Azospira inquinata: one gene and its partner. The protein of the gene in region 2 binds, or shares a complex with, the protein of the main gene of each other region. Links are inferred from orthologs where the notes say so. Each region holds a gene or a part of one and is shown on either strand. Other genes may lie near its edges.

Region 1 (8,932 bases), 140 kb from region 2 along the record:
CCATTCCTTGAGGTATGCTCCCGCCCATGGTGAAAAAAAGCGAAAAAAGCGTCTATATCTGCACCGAGTGCGGCACCCAGCTGCCCAAGTGGCAGGGCCAGTGCCCGGGCTGTAACGCCTGGAATACCCTGGTGGAAAGCGTGGCGGAAAAGCCCGTGGCCAACAACCGCTTCCAGTCCCTGGCCCCCACCACCCCCAAGCTCCAGCCCCTGGCGGAAATTGAGGCCCGGGAGGCGGTGCGCCTGCCCACGGGCATCGGGGAGCTGGACCGGGCCCTGGGGGGCGGGCTGGTGGCTGGCGGGGTGGTGCTTATCGGCGGGGACCCGGGCATCGGTAAAAGTACTCTGCTGCTCCAGGCCCTGGCCAACCTTACCCGCCAGTCCCCGGCCCTGGGGGCCCTTTATGTGAGCGGGGAAGAATCGGGGGAACAGGTGGCCCTGCGGGCCAAGCGCCTGCAACTGGAGGTGGGGGATCTGCCCCTGCTGGCGGAAATTAACCTGGAGCGCATTCTGGCGGTGTTGCAGGAGGCCCGGCCCCAGGTGGCGGTGATCGATTCCATCCAGACCCTGTGGTCCGAGCAGCTCACTTCCGCTCCCGGCTCCGTGGCCCAGGTGCGGGAATGCTCGGCCCAGCTCACCCGGCTGGCCAAGCAGAGCGGCATTACGGTGATTCTGGTGGGCCATGTGACCAAGGACGGGGCCCTGGCCGGTCCCCGGGTGCTGGAGCACATTGTGGATACGGTGCTCTATTTCGAGGGGGATACCCATTCCAGCTTCCGCCTTATCCGGGCCTTCAAGAACCGCTTTGGGGCGGTGAATGAGCTGGGGGTGTTCGCCATGACCGACAAGGGGCTGAAGGGGGTGAATAACCCCTCCGCCCTGTTCCTCTCCCAGCATGCCCAGGATGTGCCCGGCTCCTGTGTCATGGTGACCCAGGAGGGCACCCGGCCCCTGCTGGTAGAAATCCAGGCCCTGGTGGATGGGGCCATGGGGGGCAATCCCCGGCGCCTCACCGTGGGCCTGGAGCAGAACCGGCTGGCCATGCTCCTGGCCGTGCTGCACCGTCATGCGGGCATCGGCTGCTACGACCAGGATGTGTTCGTCAATGCGGTGGGGGGGGTGAAAATTTCCGAACCGGCGGCGGACCTGGCGGTGCTGCTGGCCGTGGTGTCCTCCCTGCGCAACCGGCCCCTGGCGCCCAAGCTGGTGGTCTTTGGGGAAGTGGGCCTCACCGGGGAAATCCGTCCCGCCCCCCGGGGCCAGGAACGGCTGCGGGAAGCGGCCAAACTGGGCTTCACCCGGGCTCTGGTGCCCGCCGCCAATCTGCCCCGCCAGCCCCTGGAAGGCATGGAGGTCCAGGGCGTGGCCCGGCTGGAAGAGGCGTTACAACTGGCCTTTGGGGACTGACGGAGCGGGAAAGGGTGGGGTAGGGTCTGGCAGGGCTGGGGCCGGAAGAAAGTAGGGCCAAAGGTAGGTAGGGGGGCGCTGGGGATTCTTGTTAATTCCCGTTTCCAGAGGCCCCGTGGCCTGGGCGCTGGGCTTGGGGGGCTGCCCCGCCGCCAGAATCCGCCCCCTGGCGATTTCAACCCAACCCAACCCAACCCAACCCAACCCAACCCAACCCAACCCAACCCAACCCAACCCAACCCCTCTCCCCCTGATCCCGCCCTTCCGCTAGCATAGCTTCCTGATTTTCATCTCTCCCGGCAGGCCCTCCGGTGTTTCGTCCGGTGTCGGCCCCCGGATTTTTCTGGAGTGTCTTGCCCATGCATCCGGATACCGATCTCCGCCCCCTGTTCAGCGCCCGTTACGGCCAGCCCACCGCGTTTCCTCTGCCGGACACCAATGAGGTGTTGCACAGCCTGCTGGAACACCGCTCCGTGCGGGCTTTCCGGCCCGATCCCCTGGCGCCGGGCCTCCTGGAAACCCTGGTGGCGGCGGCCCAATCCGCCTCCTCCTCTTCCAATCTCCAGGTGTGGAGCCTGGTGGCGGTCCAGGACCCGGCCCGCAAGGCCCGGCTGGCCGAGTATTGCGGCAACCAGGCCCATGTGGCGGCCTGTCCCCTGTTCCTGGCCTGGCTGGCGGACCTGTCCCGTCTGGAACGGGTGGCCCGGCGCTTGGACCAGCCCAGCGCCGCCCTGGATACCCTGGAAATGGGCCTGGTGGGGGTGATCGACGCGGCCCTGGCGGCCCAGAACGCGGTGGTGGCCGCCGAATCCCTGGGCCTGGGCACGGTCTATATCGGCGGCCTGCGCAACCGGGTGCCCGAGGTGGCCCGGGAGCTGGAACTGCCGCCCCATGTTTTTCCCGTCTTCGGCCTGTGCGTTGGCTATCCGGATTCGGCCAAGCTGCCCCGGGTCAAGCCCCGTCTGCCCCAGACCACGGTACTGCATCGGGAACGCTATCGGGTGGATGAGGCCGGGGAGGCGGCGGCCATCGCCGATTACGACCACACCATGAGCGCCTTTTACCGGGGAGCGGGTATCCGGGCGGAAGGCTGGACGCCCCATTCGGCCAACCGGGTGAAGGGGCCGGAAAGCCTTTCGGGGCGGGACAAACTGGCCGACTTTTTCAGGGGACAGGGCTTCCCTCTGAAATAGCCGGGGAGGCCCTGGCGATTCCCTATCCCCGGTGAAGGCCGTCCCGGGCGCCCCTCCCGGGCCTTGCCCCGGACCGCCAGGTGGCATAAGGTTTTGCCTTAATGCTGAATGGAAGTTGGCGGTGGGCTTGATCCTCCCCGGGCCGTGGACTGAAAAGCCCGTGGTTTCTAGCTGGGGCGGGGGTAAAAACCTAGATCCAGGGAATACGCCCCTCTCCGGGCGGTTTTTGGGGGAGGGAGGTGGCCCACTGCTCCGGGGTCCCCGGCAGCGCTGGACCGCCGTCCTGCCCCCACCCCCATACTAAAGCCGACTCCGACTCCGACTCCGACTCCGACTCCGACTCCGACTCCGACTCCGACTCCGACTCCGACTCCGACTCCGACTCCGACTCCGACTCCGACTCCGACTCCGACTCCGACTCCGACTCCGACTCCGACTCCGGCCTCGCCCCCTTTTGCCGAAAGCCCTGCCCATGACCCCCTCCCTTTCCTTCTGGCGCCTGGTCTGGCGTTTGCTGCGCCGGGACTGGCGGGCCGGGGAGCTGGGTCTGCTGGCGGCTTCCCTGGTGGTGGCGGTGGCCAGCCTGTGTTCCGTGGCCTTTTTTACCGACCGGGTACAGCGGGCCCTGGAACTGGAATCCCACCAGCTGCTGGGGGCGGACCTGCTGCTCACGGCGGATCATCCCTGGGCCCCCCGTTTTGCCGCGGAGGCGGCCCGGCGGGGCTTAATCCAGGCCCGCAGCGCCACCTTCCCCAGTATGTTGATGGGCCAGGGCGACCGGCCCCAGCTGGCGGAAATCAAGGCGGTCAGTCCGGCCTATCCCCTGCGGGGGCGGCTGCGCCTGGCCCCGGCCCCCGGTGCGCCGGACCGGGAGACCCGGGCCATTCCTGCTCCCGGCCAAATCTGGCTGGAGGAACGGCTGGCCCGGGAATTTCCCCCGGGCTCCCGGGTCCAGGTGGGGCAGAGCCAGTTGGGGGTGGCCGGGGTGCTCACCCAGGAACCGGATCGGGGGGTGAGCCTCTTCAGCGTTGCTCCCCGGCTGCTGATGAATGAGGGGGATTTGCCCGCCACCGGCCTGATCCAGCCCGGCAGCCGAGTGCAGTACCGGCTCCTGCTGGCTGGGCCGCCGGGGCCCATCGCCGCCTACCGGGCCTGGGCCTTGCCCCGGCTGGGCCGGGGGGAACACCTGGAAGACGGGGGCAATGCCCGGCCGGAAATGCGCAACGCCCTGGACCGGGCCCGCCAGTTTCTCGGGCTAGCCTCCCTGCTGGCAGTGATACTGGCGGCCGCCGGGGTGGCCCTGGCCGCCCGCCGCTATCTGCAACGCCATCTGGATGCCTGCGCCGTCATGCGCTGCCTGGGGGCCACCCAGGGACGACTCCTGGGCCTCTTCCTCGGCCAGTTCCTGCTCCTGGGCCTGGGGGGCTCCCTCGCCGGGGTGGCCCTGGGGTGGGGCGCCCACTGGCTGCTCCAATGGCTGTTGGCGGGCCTCTTGGCCACGCCCCTGCCACCCCCGTCTCCGGTGCCCGCCTTCCAGGGGCTGGCGGCGGGGCTGGTGCTGCTCTTTGGCTTCGCCCTGCCCCCCCTGATCCAATTGGGCCGAGTGGATACCCTGCGGGTGCTGCGCCGGGAACTGGGGGCGCCCGCCGCCGGGGCCCTGGCTTCCTACGGCCTGGGGCTGGCAGCCCTGGCCGGGCTGGTGTTCTGGGCCGCCGGGGAACCTCGCCTGGGGGCCTACGCCAGCCTGGGCTTTCTCGGCCTGCTGGCCGTGGACGGGGCCCTGGCCTGGGGCCTGCTGTACCTCCTGGGCCGCTGGCGTCGCCACCGGGGGCCGGGGGGGCTGGGCCATTTTGGCTGGCGCTACGCCCTCATGGGTCTGGAGCGTCGGGCGGGAGCTACGGTGGCCCAGGTGGTGGCCCTGTCCCTGGGCCTGACCGCCCTGCTGTTGCTTACCGTGACCCGGGGGGATTTGCTGGCGTCCTGGCACCGGGCCCTGCCGGCGGACGCCCCCAATCGCTTTGTTATCAACATTCAGCCGGAACAGCGTCAGGCGGTGGGGGCCTTTCTTCGGGCCCGGGGCTTACCCGTAACCCTGGCCCCTATGGTGCGGGCCCGGCTGGTGGCGGTGAATGGTCGCCCGGTGACTCCAGACAGCTATCCGGAGGACCAGGCCCGGCGCCTGGTGGAGCGGGAATTCAATCTTTCCTGGCGGGACACCCTACCTGAGGGCAATCGCCAGGGGGCGGGACGCTGGTTTCGTCCCGGGGACAAGGGGGTGGCCTCCCTGGAAGAGGGGCTGGCCAAGACCCTGGGCCTAGGGGTGGGGGACCGGCTCAACTTTACCGTGGCCGGGGAGCGGCTGGCCGTGACCGTGGTGGGCCTGCGCCGCCTGTCCTGGGATTCCATGCGGGTGAATTTTTTTGTGCTGACCCCCACCGGGGTGCTGGAGGATTATCCGGCCAGCTGGATTACCAGCTTTTATCTGCCCCCTGCCCGGGCCGAGGTGGAAGGGGCCCTGGTTCAGGCCTTCCCCAATCTCACGGTTATTGATGTGGGGGCCATTCTGGCCCAGTTGCAGGACATTCTGGATCAGGTGGCGGCGGCGGTGCAGTTTGTTTTTCTCTTCACCCTGGCCGCCGGTCTGCTGGTGCTCTATGCCGCCCTGGCCGTGTCCCGGGACGAGCGGCGCTATGAGTTGGCCCTATTGCGGGCCCTGGGCGCCCGACGGCGGCAGTTGTCCTTGGCCGTGTTCGGGGAATTTGCCCTGGTGGGGGGGCTGGCTGGGCTCATCGCTGCCGGGGGCAGCCAGGCCGTGGGCTGGCTTCTGGCCCGGGAGGTGTTTCACCTGAGCTACGGGGCCTCCCTATGGGCCTTCCCTCTGGCCAGCCTGGGCGGTGCCCTGGTGGTGGCCGCCCTGGGGAGCTGGTTTGCCCGGCCCCTGTTCCAGGCGCCGCCCATGGAGGCCCTGCGGGCGGGGGAATAGGGGGTGGGACGGGGAGGGGCGACGGCGGGGCCCGGAATGGTACAATTCCGCCCCTTGAACGCCCGGACCCCGGCCTTTTCCGCCCCGGCCCTTGACTGTTTCCGAAAGCCTTTTCTCCATGAGCGCAGAACTCCAGGCAATTGCGGCCGAAGCCCAGCGGCGGCGCACCTTTGCCATTATTTCCCACCCGGATGCGGGTAAAACCACCTTGACGGAAAAGCTCCTCCTCTTCGGGGGAGCCATTCAGGCCGCCGGGACGGTGAAAGCCAAGAAGAGCGGCCGCCACGCCACGTCGGACTGGATGGAAATCGAAAAGCAGCGGGGCATTTCCGTAGCCTCTTCCGTGATGCAGTTCGAGTACGGGGACCATGTGGTGAATCTGCTGGACACCCCGGGGCACCAGGACTTTTCGGAAGATACCTACCGGGTGCTGTCCGCCGTGGACTCGGCCCTCATGGTTATTGACGGGGCCAAGGGGGTGGAACCCCAGACCATCAAGCTGTTGGAGGTCTGCCGCCTGCGCACCACCCCCATCCTCACCTTCATCAACAAGCTGGACCGGGAAGTGCGGGACCCCTTCGACCTCTTGGACGAAGTGGAATCGGTGCTGAAAATCACCTGCGCCCCTATCACCTGGCCCATCGGCATGGGCAAGACCTTCCGGGGGGTGTATCACCTGGCCAATCAGACCGTGGCCCTGTTCAAGGCCGGGGAGGGCAAGGACCCGGAAATCGTCCATGGTCTGGATCACCCGTCCCTGGCCGGGTTTAGCCAAGAAATCGCCAAGCTCAAGGAAGATCTGGAACTCCTGGCGGCGGCCAATACCTTTGATCAGGAAGCTTTCCTCGACGGTACCCTGACCCCGGTGTTTTTTGGCTCCGCCATCAATAATTTCGGCGTCCGGGAAATTCTGGACGCCCTGGTGGCGGAAGCCCCGGCCCCCATGCCCCGGCATACCTCGGAACGCATGGTGGGGGCGGATGAGAGCAAATTCTCCGGCTTCATCTTCAAGATTCAGGCCAATATGGACCCGGCCCACCGGGACCGGGTGGCTTTCCTGCGGGTCTGCTCCGGCCACTTCGAGCGGGGCATGAAACTCTGGCAGGTGCGGACCGGCAAGGAAATCCGGGCGACCCAGGTGGTGGCCTTCCTTTCTCAACGGCGGGAGACCATCGAAGACGCCTGGCCCGGGGACATCATTGGTCTCTTCAACCACGGCAGCATCCAGATCGGGGATTCTTTTACCGAAGGGGAAACCCTCCATTACACCGGGATTCCCTATTTCGCCCCGGAAATGTTCCGGGCAGCGCGTCCTAAAAATCCCTCAAAAATGAAGCAGTTCCATAAGGGACTTGAACAATTAGGTGAGGAAGGGGCGATCCAGGTCTTCAAGCCCGAATCGGGCTATGAGGTGATTCTGGGGGCCGTGGGGGTGCTCCAGTTTGAAGTGGTGGCCCACCGGCTGGCCACGGAATACGGGGTGGAAGTGTTGCTGGAGCCCAAATCCCTCTACGGGGCCCGCTGGGTGACCTGCGAGCAGCCCGAAGAACTGGCCCGTTTCGAGCGGGAAAACGGCGCCAATCTGGCCCAGGATGCGTCTGGCAGCATGGCTTACCTGGCCCCCACCCGGGTCAATCTGGAACTGACCCAGGAGCGTTTTCCCCTGATCCAGTTCCACACTACCCGGGAATTGACCGTGACCCTGGGGGCGGACGCCTGAAGCGGAATAGGCCGGGGAGGGGCGGGCTTAGTCCCGCCGGGCCGTTTCCTCTCTCCTGGGGCCTTTTCCGTGGGAGTGAGGGGCTGCCCCGGGGCGGCGTAAATACTGGTGCTCCGCCCCGGCGTATGTTGCAAAAGGCTTACCCCGCCCTCATGCCCCGTATAATGGCTTCCTGATTATCCATAACTAGGGTTTGCGACCCATGGGCTCCCGGCGCTCCTTTTTTATCACCGGTTTCACCGTTGGCCTGCTTTGGCTGGGCTTGCTGGTCTGGGTTGCCCTGGATTTATTCCACGCCCGGGAAGAAACCCTGGCCGGGTCGGCGGCCCAGCAGAGCACCCTGGCCCGGGTGCTGGAAGGCAATCTCCAGCTTTCCATTCAGACCATTGATCTCCAGCTCCGGGATTTTGTCAGCCGCTATGAGTCCCCTATTGCGGCGGGGGCACCCCGCTCCCAGGTTGAGCCGGATCTGACCCACAACCTGGGCCTTTTCCCCCAGGTGCTGAGCTTCCGGGTGGCGGATGAAAACGGCATTTACCGTTACGATGCCTCCGGCGAGCTGGCCACCGGGGTGAATATCGCCGACCGGGAATACTTTCAGCGGCTTAAAAACAATCCCCGAGCCGGGCTGGTGATGGCCGCCCCCATTTATTCCCGGGTCAGCAGCGAATGGGTGATGACCCTGGCCCGTCGCCTCAACGATTCCCGGGGGCGCTTCCAGGGCGTGGTCCTGTCCTCCATCAAGCTCTCCTATTTCGAAGGGGTGTATCAATCCCTGGGGATGGATCAGGGCGCCATTTCCATCTGGAGCCTGGACCAGCGCCTGGTGCTGCGCTGGCCTAAAGCGACCCACCTGCTGGGTCACCGTTTTCCCAATGTACCGGTGCTGCAACGGGTGGCCAGGGGGGAACAGGACGGCAGCTTTGTCCAGCAGGGCATATTGGATGGCTCCCACCGGGTTTTTGCGTTCCGTTCCGTGGCCGGCACCCCCTTCGTGGTGGTGGTCAGTCGTAACGTGGACGATGTGCTGGCCCCCTGGTACGCCCGGGTGGGGGCCTATCTGGGCCTGATGGGCTGCCTCACCCTGGCCCTGGGGGCCCTGTTCTGGGTCTGGCTGCGGGGCCTGGTGCGGGCCGAAAATCAGGCCATGCAAATGACCCAGGCCTTCCAGAAAAAGGAAAGGGAGGGCCGGGCCCTCCTGGACTCCATTCCGGATTCCGCCTGGCTGGTAGACCGGGAAGGCCGTTTTCTGGCGGTCAATGAAGCGTTCTGCCGCCGGGCCGGTAAGACCCAAGAGGCCGTGCTAGGTCTCCGGGGCAAGGACCTGTTCGGAGAATCCATGTGGCCTGCCCTGCGGGAAGGCCAGCAGGCCACCTACCGGCTCGGGGGCGTATTTCGGGAAGAGCGCCAGCTGGATCTGGGGGAAGGGAGCCGTCCCTACGAGGTGGTGCGGGTTCCGGTAAAGGATGAACGGGGCGATTTCATCGGCCTGGCCGGGGTGGCCCGGGATATTTCCAGCCGCTATGAAGCCCAGGAACGGCAGCGGCTCATCACCCACTTTTTTGACCACGGCATGGAAGCCATGCTGGTGCTGGATGGAGAAGACCGGATCAGTACCTGTAACCATGCT
Region 2 (8,753 bases):
CACCTGGAAAGACGGGCGTATCCGGGACATCATCAAGCAGACCACGGCCCAGCCGGGCAAAGAGCGGGACCAGATTTACCACGTCATCGATGTGTATAGCGCCGCCCGCAGCCGCAAGGGAGTTTCCATTGAACTGGCGGTGCGGGAGTGGGCCCGTCGGGATGCCCATGCGGCGGCCATCGTGGCTGAGGTGGATAACTGCCGCCTGGAAAACGCCCGACGCCTATTCGAGGAATATGGCCTGCCGGAAGGGGAAGCCAAGGCCCGCAGCCTGTTGCTCTACGCCTACGTTTTCGGCCAGAGCCTGATGATTTACGACCGTTTCGACCCGTCCCCCGCTTCCCTGCGGACCTGGATCGCGGACCATATTGTGCGGGCCGAGGACCGCTAGGTCCGGCGCCCTTCAAGCCACCGTTTCCAGGGCCTCCACCCGCCCCTCCGCCACCCGTAGCTGGCGCCCGCAGCGGGCCGCCATGGCTGGGTCGTGGGTAACCAACACCAGGGTGGTGCCCTGCTCCCGATTCAGGCGGAACATCAGAGCCATGATCTGGGCGCCGGTGGCCTGATCCAGATTGCCCGTGGGTTCATCCGCCAGAATCAGGCGAGGCGCCGGGGCAAAGGCCCGGGCCAGGGCCACCCGCTGCTGTTCCCCGCCAGACAGGTGCTTGGGGTAATGATCCAGACGCTCCCCCAGCCCCACCCGGGTAAGCCATTCCCGGGCCAGGGCGGCAGCGTTTTCCACCCCGGACAGTTCCAGGGGGAGCAGTACATTTTCCAAAGCGGTCAGAGCGGGAAGCAGCTGGAAAGATTGGAAGACAAAACCCAGCAAACGCCCCCGCAGCCGAGCCCGGCCATCCTCATCCAGCGCCACCAGGGAAATGCCGTCCAGACACACCTGCCCTCCGCTGGGCTGATCCAGCCCCGCCAGAAGACCCAGCAGGGTAGACTTGCCCGAGCCGGAGGCTCCCACCACCGCCACGGTTTCCCCGGGGTCAATGGCAAAATTCACATCCTGGAGAATGGTCAAACGCCCTTCCCCATCTCCCACGGTTTTGCAAAGATCACGGACTTCCAACAAGGATTGACTGGACATGATGAAAAAATATCTGGGTTTGGATTGGCGATGGCTGGGGCTGGGCAGCCTCTGCCTGATTATGCCCCTGCTGGCCGCCGCCGGGGCGCCCGTGGTGCTCATCTACGGAGATTCCCTCTCCGCCGGCTACGGCTTGCCCCGGGAAGCAGCTTGGCCCGTGTTGCTGGAAAAGCGGCTAGCCCAGGCCCACCTGAATTACCGGGTGGTGAATGCCAGTATTTCCGGGGAAACCACGGCGGGCGGCCTAGCCCGGCTGCCCCGGGCCCTGGGGGAACACCGTCCGGCGGTGGTGATACTGGAATTGGGGGCTAACGACGGTCTCCAGGGCCTGCCCCTAGCGGCCATGAACCATAACCTGGAAGCCATGGCGGGCCTGGCCCGCCAGGCGGGTGCCCGGGTGTTGCTGGTGGGTATGCGCCTGCCCCCCAATTACGGAAGCTACGGGGAAGATTTCCGGCACAGTTACCCGGCCCTGGCCCGGCGCCTCAAGCTACCTCTAGTGGATTTTCTCCTGGCGGGCATGGCCGACCAGCCCACCCTTTTTCAGGCGGACGGTCTCCATCCCGTGGCCGCGGCCCAGCCCCGCATTCTGGATAACGTGTGGCAGAAACTGGGGCCGCTACTGAAGGGTGGGCGCTAGAACCCGAGCCCCAGGCTCAGGGTTCCAGATCCAGTCCGGCGCTGCCGGCCTCCAGATGGCCCACCACCCGGGCTTCCGGGAAACCGGCCTGGTGGAAGCAGGCCAACACCTGATCCCGGGACTCGGGGGCGCAGCTGACCAGCAGGCCGCCCGAGGTCTGGGGATCGGTAACCAGCTTCTGCTGCCACTCCGGCAAAGTGTCCGCCCCCCGAACCTGGGCCCCATAGGCGGCCCAGTTACGTCCCGAGGCGCCGGTCGCCAGCCCTTCCTGGGCCAGGGCGACGGCCGCCGGAATAAGGGGCAGATCGGCAAAGCGTACCTTGGCCCGCAGGCCCGCGCCCCGGCAGATTTCCAGCAAATGGCCGGCAAAGCCAAAGCCGGTTACATCGGTCAGACCATGAACGCCTTCCATCTGGGCCAGGTCCGGCCCCACCCGGTTGAGCCGGGTGGTCAGGGCCACCATGGTGGCGTAATCCTCCGGCGCCAGCCGCCCCTTTTTCAGGGCCGCAGAAAGAATGCCGATGCCCAGGGGTTTCCCCAGAATGAGCAAATCCCCCGGTCGGGCGTCCCGATTGCGGCGCAGCTCCCGGGGATGGACCACCCCCAGGGCCACCAGACCGTAGATGGGCTCCAGCACGTCGATGGAATGGCCTCCGGCGATGGGAATGCCCGCCTCCTGGCAGATGGCGGCGCCGCCGGCAAGAATGCGCTCAATGGCAGGCAGAGGCAGCTTATCCAGGGGCATGCCCACCACCGCTAGAGCAAAGAGGGGACGGCCGCCCATGGCGTAGACGTCGGACAGGGCATTGGTGGCGGCGATGCGGCCAAAATCGTAGGGGTCATCCACGATGGGGGTGAAGAAGTCCGTGGTGGCTACAATGGCCTGCTCGTCGTTGAGCTGATACACGGCCGCATCGTCGGAGGACTCGGTGCCCACCAGCAGTTGGGGAGGAATCAGGGCGCTGGGGGTGGCGGCCAGGATTTTTTCCAGCACCGCCGGAGAAATTTTGCAGCCGCAGCCGCCCCCGTGGGAAAAGGCGGTAAGTTTTATCGCCTCGGATGAATTAGTTTCGGACATACGCGTATCGGGACCCCACGGGCCGGAGTGACCTTAAGCCCTTGGAAGCCGGTAGAATCCCGCCTCAAAAATTATTAAGGAAAGTCCCTATCATGCAGCAATACGGGGTGGCGACCGTAGCACAGCTGGACCAGTTTGCGGAAATCATCGATGTCCGCACCCCCAGTGAATACGCGGAAGACCACATTCCCGGGGCCATCAACTGCCCGGTGCTGGACGACGCCCAGCGGGCGGAGGTGGGCACCCTTTATAAGCAGGTTTCCCCCTTTGAAGCCCGTAAGCTGGGGGCCGCCCTGGTAGCGGTAAATATTGCCCACCACCTGCGCCAGCAATTTGCTGCCAAGCCCAAGGAATGGCGGCCCTTGGTGTATTGCTGGCGGGGCGGGCAACGCAGCGGCGCCATGGAAATTATCCTGCGCCAGGTGGGCTGGAAAGCCTGCAAGCTGGAAGGGGGCTACAAGGCCTATCGGCACCGGGTGCTGGAAGGGCTGGATGAACTGCCCGGACGCTTTGCCCTTCAGGTCATCAGCGGCCCCACGGGCAGCGGCAAAACCCGGTTGCTCCAGGCCATTGCCCGGGAAGGGGGGCAGATTCTGGATCTGGAAGCCCTGGCCTGCCACAAGGGCTCGGTGCTGGGGCTTTGCCCCGGCCAGCAGCAGCCCTCCCAGAAAGCGTTTGAAACCGCCCTCTGGCAGCAGCTGGAAGCGTTGGACCCAGCCCGACCTCTATTCGTTGAAGCGGAAAGCCGCAAGGTGGGTCGCCTGGCCTTGCCCACTGCCCTCCTCACTGCCATGGCCGCCGGACGCCGCCAGCCGGTGGCTGTGCCCATGGAAGCCCGGGTCGCCTACCTGCTGGAGGACTACGATTATTTCCTTACAGACCAGGAGGCCCTGCTGGCCCGCCTGGAACGGCTCAAGGAACTGGTGGGCAAGGAGGTGCTGGGGCGCTGGCAGTCCCTCATTGCCACAGGGGACTGGCCCGCCCTGGTAGCCGATCTCCTACAGCGCCACTACGACCCCCTCTATCAGCGCTCCCTGCGCCACTACGGGCCGGAGAACGGGAAGGGAGCCGCCCCCCTGGTGCTGGACAACCTGGACGGGGCCACCCTGACCCGGGCCGCCCGGGAACTGCTAGCCGCCAGCGCCGCCTTTTAAGGTCGGCGCCCGCCCTTCCCCCGCTCCCGATACGGGCCGCCGGGCGCAGAGGCGCTGCAATACCTGGTGCCGCCCGGCCACGGTCACCGGGCCTTCCTGAAAATCCTCCACCACCAGCCCGGCGGACAGGGCCCAATCCCCCAATTCCCCGGGTTGGAGTAGGTGTTCCGCCCGGCGGGGCGGCCCCAGGGCTTCCTGGCCCACCATGAAGGTTTCGTAAAGCAGAACGCCTCCGGGTTTCAGGGTGGGGCCTAAATGGGGCAGCAAAGGGCGATGGAGATAACGGCTCACCACCAGGGCGTCAAAGAGGTCCCGTTCCCAGGGCCAGGGCGCTCCCTCCAGGTCCGCCCAGAATGGCTGGATGCCCGGAATACCTTCCAGGCTCGCCAAAGCCTCCCGGTCTTGATCTGCCGCCACCACCCTTAGCCCCCGGGCCGCCAAATAACGGGCGTGGCGCCCCCGACCACAGGCCAGATCCAACACCCGGCTGCCGGGCGCCAGATCATTCCCATGGGCGACGATCCAGGGCGACGGCTCCCCTAAGGGGGTAGGCCTAGCCTTCTCCCCCTCGGACACGGAATTTCCATTAGACTTCAATTGCTTTCCCCTGCTGACGTAAAGATGGAGGCGTGATAAATTTTTGCGCTGCACCATACAATAAAAATACCGGGGGAGTTTCACCCGGGCCCCACCGGAGCGGACGGCCACCCAGCCGCCACCCTTTCGCCACTGCCGACCCATAGGTGAATCATGCTGGAACAACACTACCTGACGAGCCTTTTCGAGCCCAAAGCCGTCGCCGTCATCGGCGCCTCCGACCGGGAAGGGTCGGTGGGTAACGTCATTTTGCGCAATCTCCTGGAAGGGGGCTACCAGGGACGCCTTTACCCCATTAACTCCAAGCACGAAACGGTGCAAGGCTTACAGGCCTATAAATCCATAGAGGAAATCGGTGCTCGGGTAGAGCTGGCGGTGATCGCCACCAAGCCCCGCAGCGTACCGGAAATCGTGGAGCAGTGCGGGCGTAGCGGGGTCAAGTTCGCCATCGTTATTACCGCCGGTTTTGCCGAGGCGGGCCATACGGGGGCGGCCCTGGAACGGAAGATGTTGGAAATCGCCCGCAGCTACAACGTGCGCATCCTGGGCCCCAACTGTCTCGGCCTCATCCGTCCCGCCATCAAGCTCAACGCCACCTTCGCCCAGGTGTCCGCCAATCCGGGCAATCTGGCTTTGGTGTCCCAGTCCGGCGCCCTCTGTTCCGCCATCCTGGACTGGGCCAAGGTGAACGGGGTGGGCTTTTCCTCGGTCATTTCCCTGGGGGGCTCCAGTGACATGGATTTCGGGGAAATTCTGGATTACCTGGTCTATGACCACCGCACCCACTACATCCTGATGTACGTGGAAGGCATCCGCAACGCCCGGCGCTTCATGAGTTCCCTCCGCTCGGCGGCCCGCATCAAGCCCATTATTCTGCTCAAGGCCGGGCGCTACGCCTCCGGTTCCGCCGCCGCCCAGGTCCATTCCGGGGTAGCCGCCGGCTCGGACGCCGTATTTGACGCGGCCATCAAACGGGCCGGAGTGGTACGGGTTCGGAATATCGGCCAGCTGTTCTACGCCGCCCGGGGGCTGGCTTCCAAATTCCGTCCCGGCGGCAACCGGCTGCTGATCATGACCAACGGGGGCGGCCCCGGCGCCATGGCGGCGGATCGGGCCACGGAGCTGGGCATTCCCCTGGCCACCCTGGCGCCCCAGACCGTCACCGCCCTAAACGGGGTGCTGCCCCCCAACTGGTCCCACGCCAATCCGGTGGATATTGTGGGGGACGCCACCCCGGAACGTTACCGGGACGCCATTCTGGCCTGTACCCAGGCGGAAGAAATCGACGGCCTACTGGTCATGCTCACCCCCCAGGCCATGACCCAGCCGGAGGAAGTGGCCCGGGCGGTGATCAGCGCCAGCGAAACCTGCGCCAAGCCCATCGTCGCCTGCTGGATGGGGGAAGAACACACCCTGGCCTGCCGCCGCCTACTCACGGAGGCGGGCATTCCCGCCTTCCGCATGCCGGAAACGGCGGTGGATCTGTTCTCCCACATTTCCACCTACTACCGTAACCAGAAGCTTCTGCTGCAAACCCCGGACCCGGCGCCCCGTCAGGCCAAGAGCGAGACGGAAGGGGCCAAGATGCTGATCGAGGCGGTGCTATCCGAACGGCGCAAGGTGCTCTCCGAAATGGAATCCAAGTCCGTGCTCCGGGCTTTCAAGGTGCCCGTGGCCCAGACCATGGTGGCCCGCACCCCCACGGAAGCCCTGCTCCTGGCGGAACAGATCGGTTTCCCCCTGGCCATGAAGGTGGATTCCCCCGACCTCTCCCGCAAATCCGAGGTGGGCGGGGTGCGCCTCAACATTGCCAACGCGGCGGCGGTGCGCAACGCCTATCACGACATCATCGACACGGTCGGCCGCAACGTGCCCGACGCCCGGATCAACGGGGTTTCCATCGAACCCTTCGTGGCCCGACCCCATGGTCGGGAACTCAAGGTGGGGGTGCTGCGGGACCGGATTTTCGGGCCCGTTATCACCCTGGGAGTGGGCGGGGCGGAATGCGAAATTTTCGGTGACACGGCCATCGCCCTCCCCCCCCTGAACAGCTATCTGGCCCAGGACCTGATCCGTTCCACCCGGGCCGCCCGGCTCCTGGAAAATTACCGCAACATGCCCCCGGCCAATCTCCAGGCCTTGGAGGACGTGCTGCTGCGCATTTCCCAGATGGTCTGCGAATTGCCCTGGATTCAGGAACTGGACCTCAATCCCCTGATCGTGGATGAAAACGGCGCGGTGGCCGCCGACGCCCGTATCGTCATCGACTACGCGGCCCCGGCGGATGACCGCTATTCCCACATGGCCATCCACCCCTACCCTTCCCACCTGATCGACGACTGGGTGCTGCCGGATGGCCAGATCGTGACTCTGCGGCCCATCCGCCCGGAAGACGCGGAAATGGAAAAGGAATTCGTCGCCCAGCTATCCGAGGAAAGCAAGTACTACCGCTTCATGGACACCCTGCGGGAATTGACCCAATCCATGCTGGTACGCTTTACCCAGATCGACTACGACCGGGAAATGGCCTTTGTGGCCGTCACGGAAAAGGAAGGCAAGGAGGTCCAGATCGGGGTGGCCCGCTACGTCTCCAACCCGGACGGGGAAACGGTGGAATTCGCCCTGGCGGTCTCGGACCAATGGCAGAAACACGGTATTGGCCGCCGCCTCATGGCCGCCATCGTGGATTGCGCCCGCAGCAAGGGCTATCGGGCGGTGGTGGGGGACGTACTATCGGGCAATGCAAAAATGTTCAAACTCATGACCAGCTTAGGCTTCGCCGTTCATCCCCATCCGGAGGATTCCACCGTAAAACGGGTGATTCTCAGCCTGCAAGACTAACCGTTCCAGGGGGTGGGCCCGTCGGCACCGGAGGTGGCGACCCGGGTTCCCGCCCCCGCCAATGCAAAAGGCCGGTAACCCGAAGGGGCAACCGGCCTTTTTTTGCCATCTCCCCGACCTGGCGGGGAACGGGATTACTTGCTGTTCACGTCGTAGGGATAGGATTTCTGGGCCACCTTGGCCGCCTGAAAACCGGCCTGTTCGGCGGGGGAAAGATCCTTGTCCCACCACAGGGCCCGGCCCTGGCGCTGGTCTTCCACCCATTCCGGGTGCTGGGCCAGCTGCTCGCGCATGAACTTGGTGTGTTCGGATTCGTAAATCGCCATGGGTCTATGTCCGGAAAGCAGTAAAGAAGGAGGCATTATAACCGGCTTGCCCCCGCCCCAGCGGGAACGGAACGGCAGGGCGCTCCCCGGGTACGAGCTTCCTGCCCCCGGGAGCCGCCCTGAGGGCCTCACCGCCTCATTGATAAACGATGGGCCGGGCACTGCCGGCGCAGTAATCATCCAGAAAGGCGTCAATAGTCTCCACCTCCGGCGTTTCCGTCGCCACGGCCTCTATGGAGGCCTTGAAGCAAAGCGCCTGGGCGCCCTGAATAAACAGGCTGCGCTGCCCCTCCTTGTCCAGCAGTTCATAGCCCTGCTGGGCCGGATAGGCCAGGACCGAATAGGATTCGCTGTTATAGACCAGGTTCAGCATTGTGTACCTCCAGCTTCTCTAGGGGAAAACCGGGCGCGGGGAACGCCTTCTACCCTCCCCAGGTGGAGGCGGTCACCGGGTTTTCAAGGGGGAGGAAAAAGGGGCGGAGTGGGGCGCCCGAGCCACCATGTCCACGTCATTTCCCTGTAACGGGGAAGGGGTAGAAAAGACCCTACCCCCTTCCCTTGGAGCACAGCCATGTACTATATCAATCCCAACGCGGGCACCCTGAGCCTGAACGCTATCGACCATTTCGCCGGGCTGGTGCATCTGGCTCTGGATCAGGGAGAACGGGCCCTGACCGTAGTGCGGTCAGCCCAGGAAGATTGCCTCTCCAACCTCTCCCGGCACAGCCAGGAAAATGCCCCGAACCTCTCCCATGCCCTGGGGGAAAGCCTCAAGGACCACGCCATCCAGTTTTCCCAGGATTGGCTGGATACCTGGATCAGCGCCCAGGAACAACTGATCCAGTCCTTTGAATCCCAGGCCCACGGCATTAACGAATATCTGGCCTACAGCATCGACAAGGCTAGCCGGGCCACCCCCCAGGAAATTCTGCCCGCCGTACAGTTGATTCAGGAAACCGTCACCAGCCTGAGCGACACCGCGGCCAAGGTCACGGAAGGCCTGGAAGAGTCCCTGGATGCCGCC

The links.
Region 1: the proteins of Azoinq_RS13955 (region 2) and Azoinq_RS14560 are in contact, whole or in part, in a cryo-EM structure (PDB 9GE8), measured with the Escherichia coli proteins. The link is inferred for Azospira inquinata from one-to-one orthologs.

What each region holds. Positions count from the first base shown.
Region 1 is NZ_CP064782.1:3,234,501-3,243,432, reverse strand. The notes cover bases 2,736-5,826. They hold Azoinq_RS14560 (ABC transporter permease), read left to right. Parts: upstream 2,736-3,071; coding sequence 3,072-5,582; downstream 5,583-5,826. Other genes in these bases: Azoinq_RS14555 (peptide chain release factor 3), read left to right, coding at 5,701-5,826. Outside these bases: DNA repair protein RadA, read left to right, coding at 27-1,406; Azoinq_RS14565 (NADPH-dependent oxidoreductase), read left to right, coding at 1,766-2,599; more of Azoinq_RS14555, read left to right, coding at 5,827-7,302; Azoinq_RS14550 (bifunctional diguanylate cyclase/phosphodiesterase), read left to right, coding at 7,505-8,932.
Region 2 is NZ_CP064782.1:3,092,195-3,100,947, reverse strand. What follows is about bases 1-2,912. They hold Azoinq_RS13955 (arylesterase), read left to right. Parts: upstream 1-1,091; coding sequence 1,092-1,733; downstream 1,734-2,912. Other genes in these bases: mnmH (tRNA 2-selenouridine(34) synthase MnmH), read left to right, coding at 2,904-2,912; selD (selenide, water dikinase SelD), read right to left, coding at 1,750-2,811; Azoinq_RS13960 (ABC transporter ATP-binding protein), read right to left, coding at 404-1,093; Azoinq_RS13965 (TetR/AcrR family transcriptional regulator), read left to right, coding at 1-391. Also shown: more of mnmH, read left to right, coding at 2,913-3,965; Azoinq_RS13940 (class I SAM-dependent methyltransferase), read right to left, coding at 3,942-4,541; Azoinq_RS13935 (bifunctional acetate--CoA ligase family protein/GNAT family N-acetyltransferase), read left to right, coding at 4,716-7,403; Azoinq_RS13930 (DUF3460 family protein), read right to left, coding at 7,538-7,729; Azoinq_RS13925 (DUF3567 family protein), read right to left, coding at 7,866-8,102; Azoinq_RS13920 (hypothetical protein), read left to right, coding at 8,301-8,753. UniProt on the Escherichia coli protein: TesA is a multifunctional esterase that can act as a thioesterase, lysophospholipase and protease.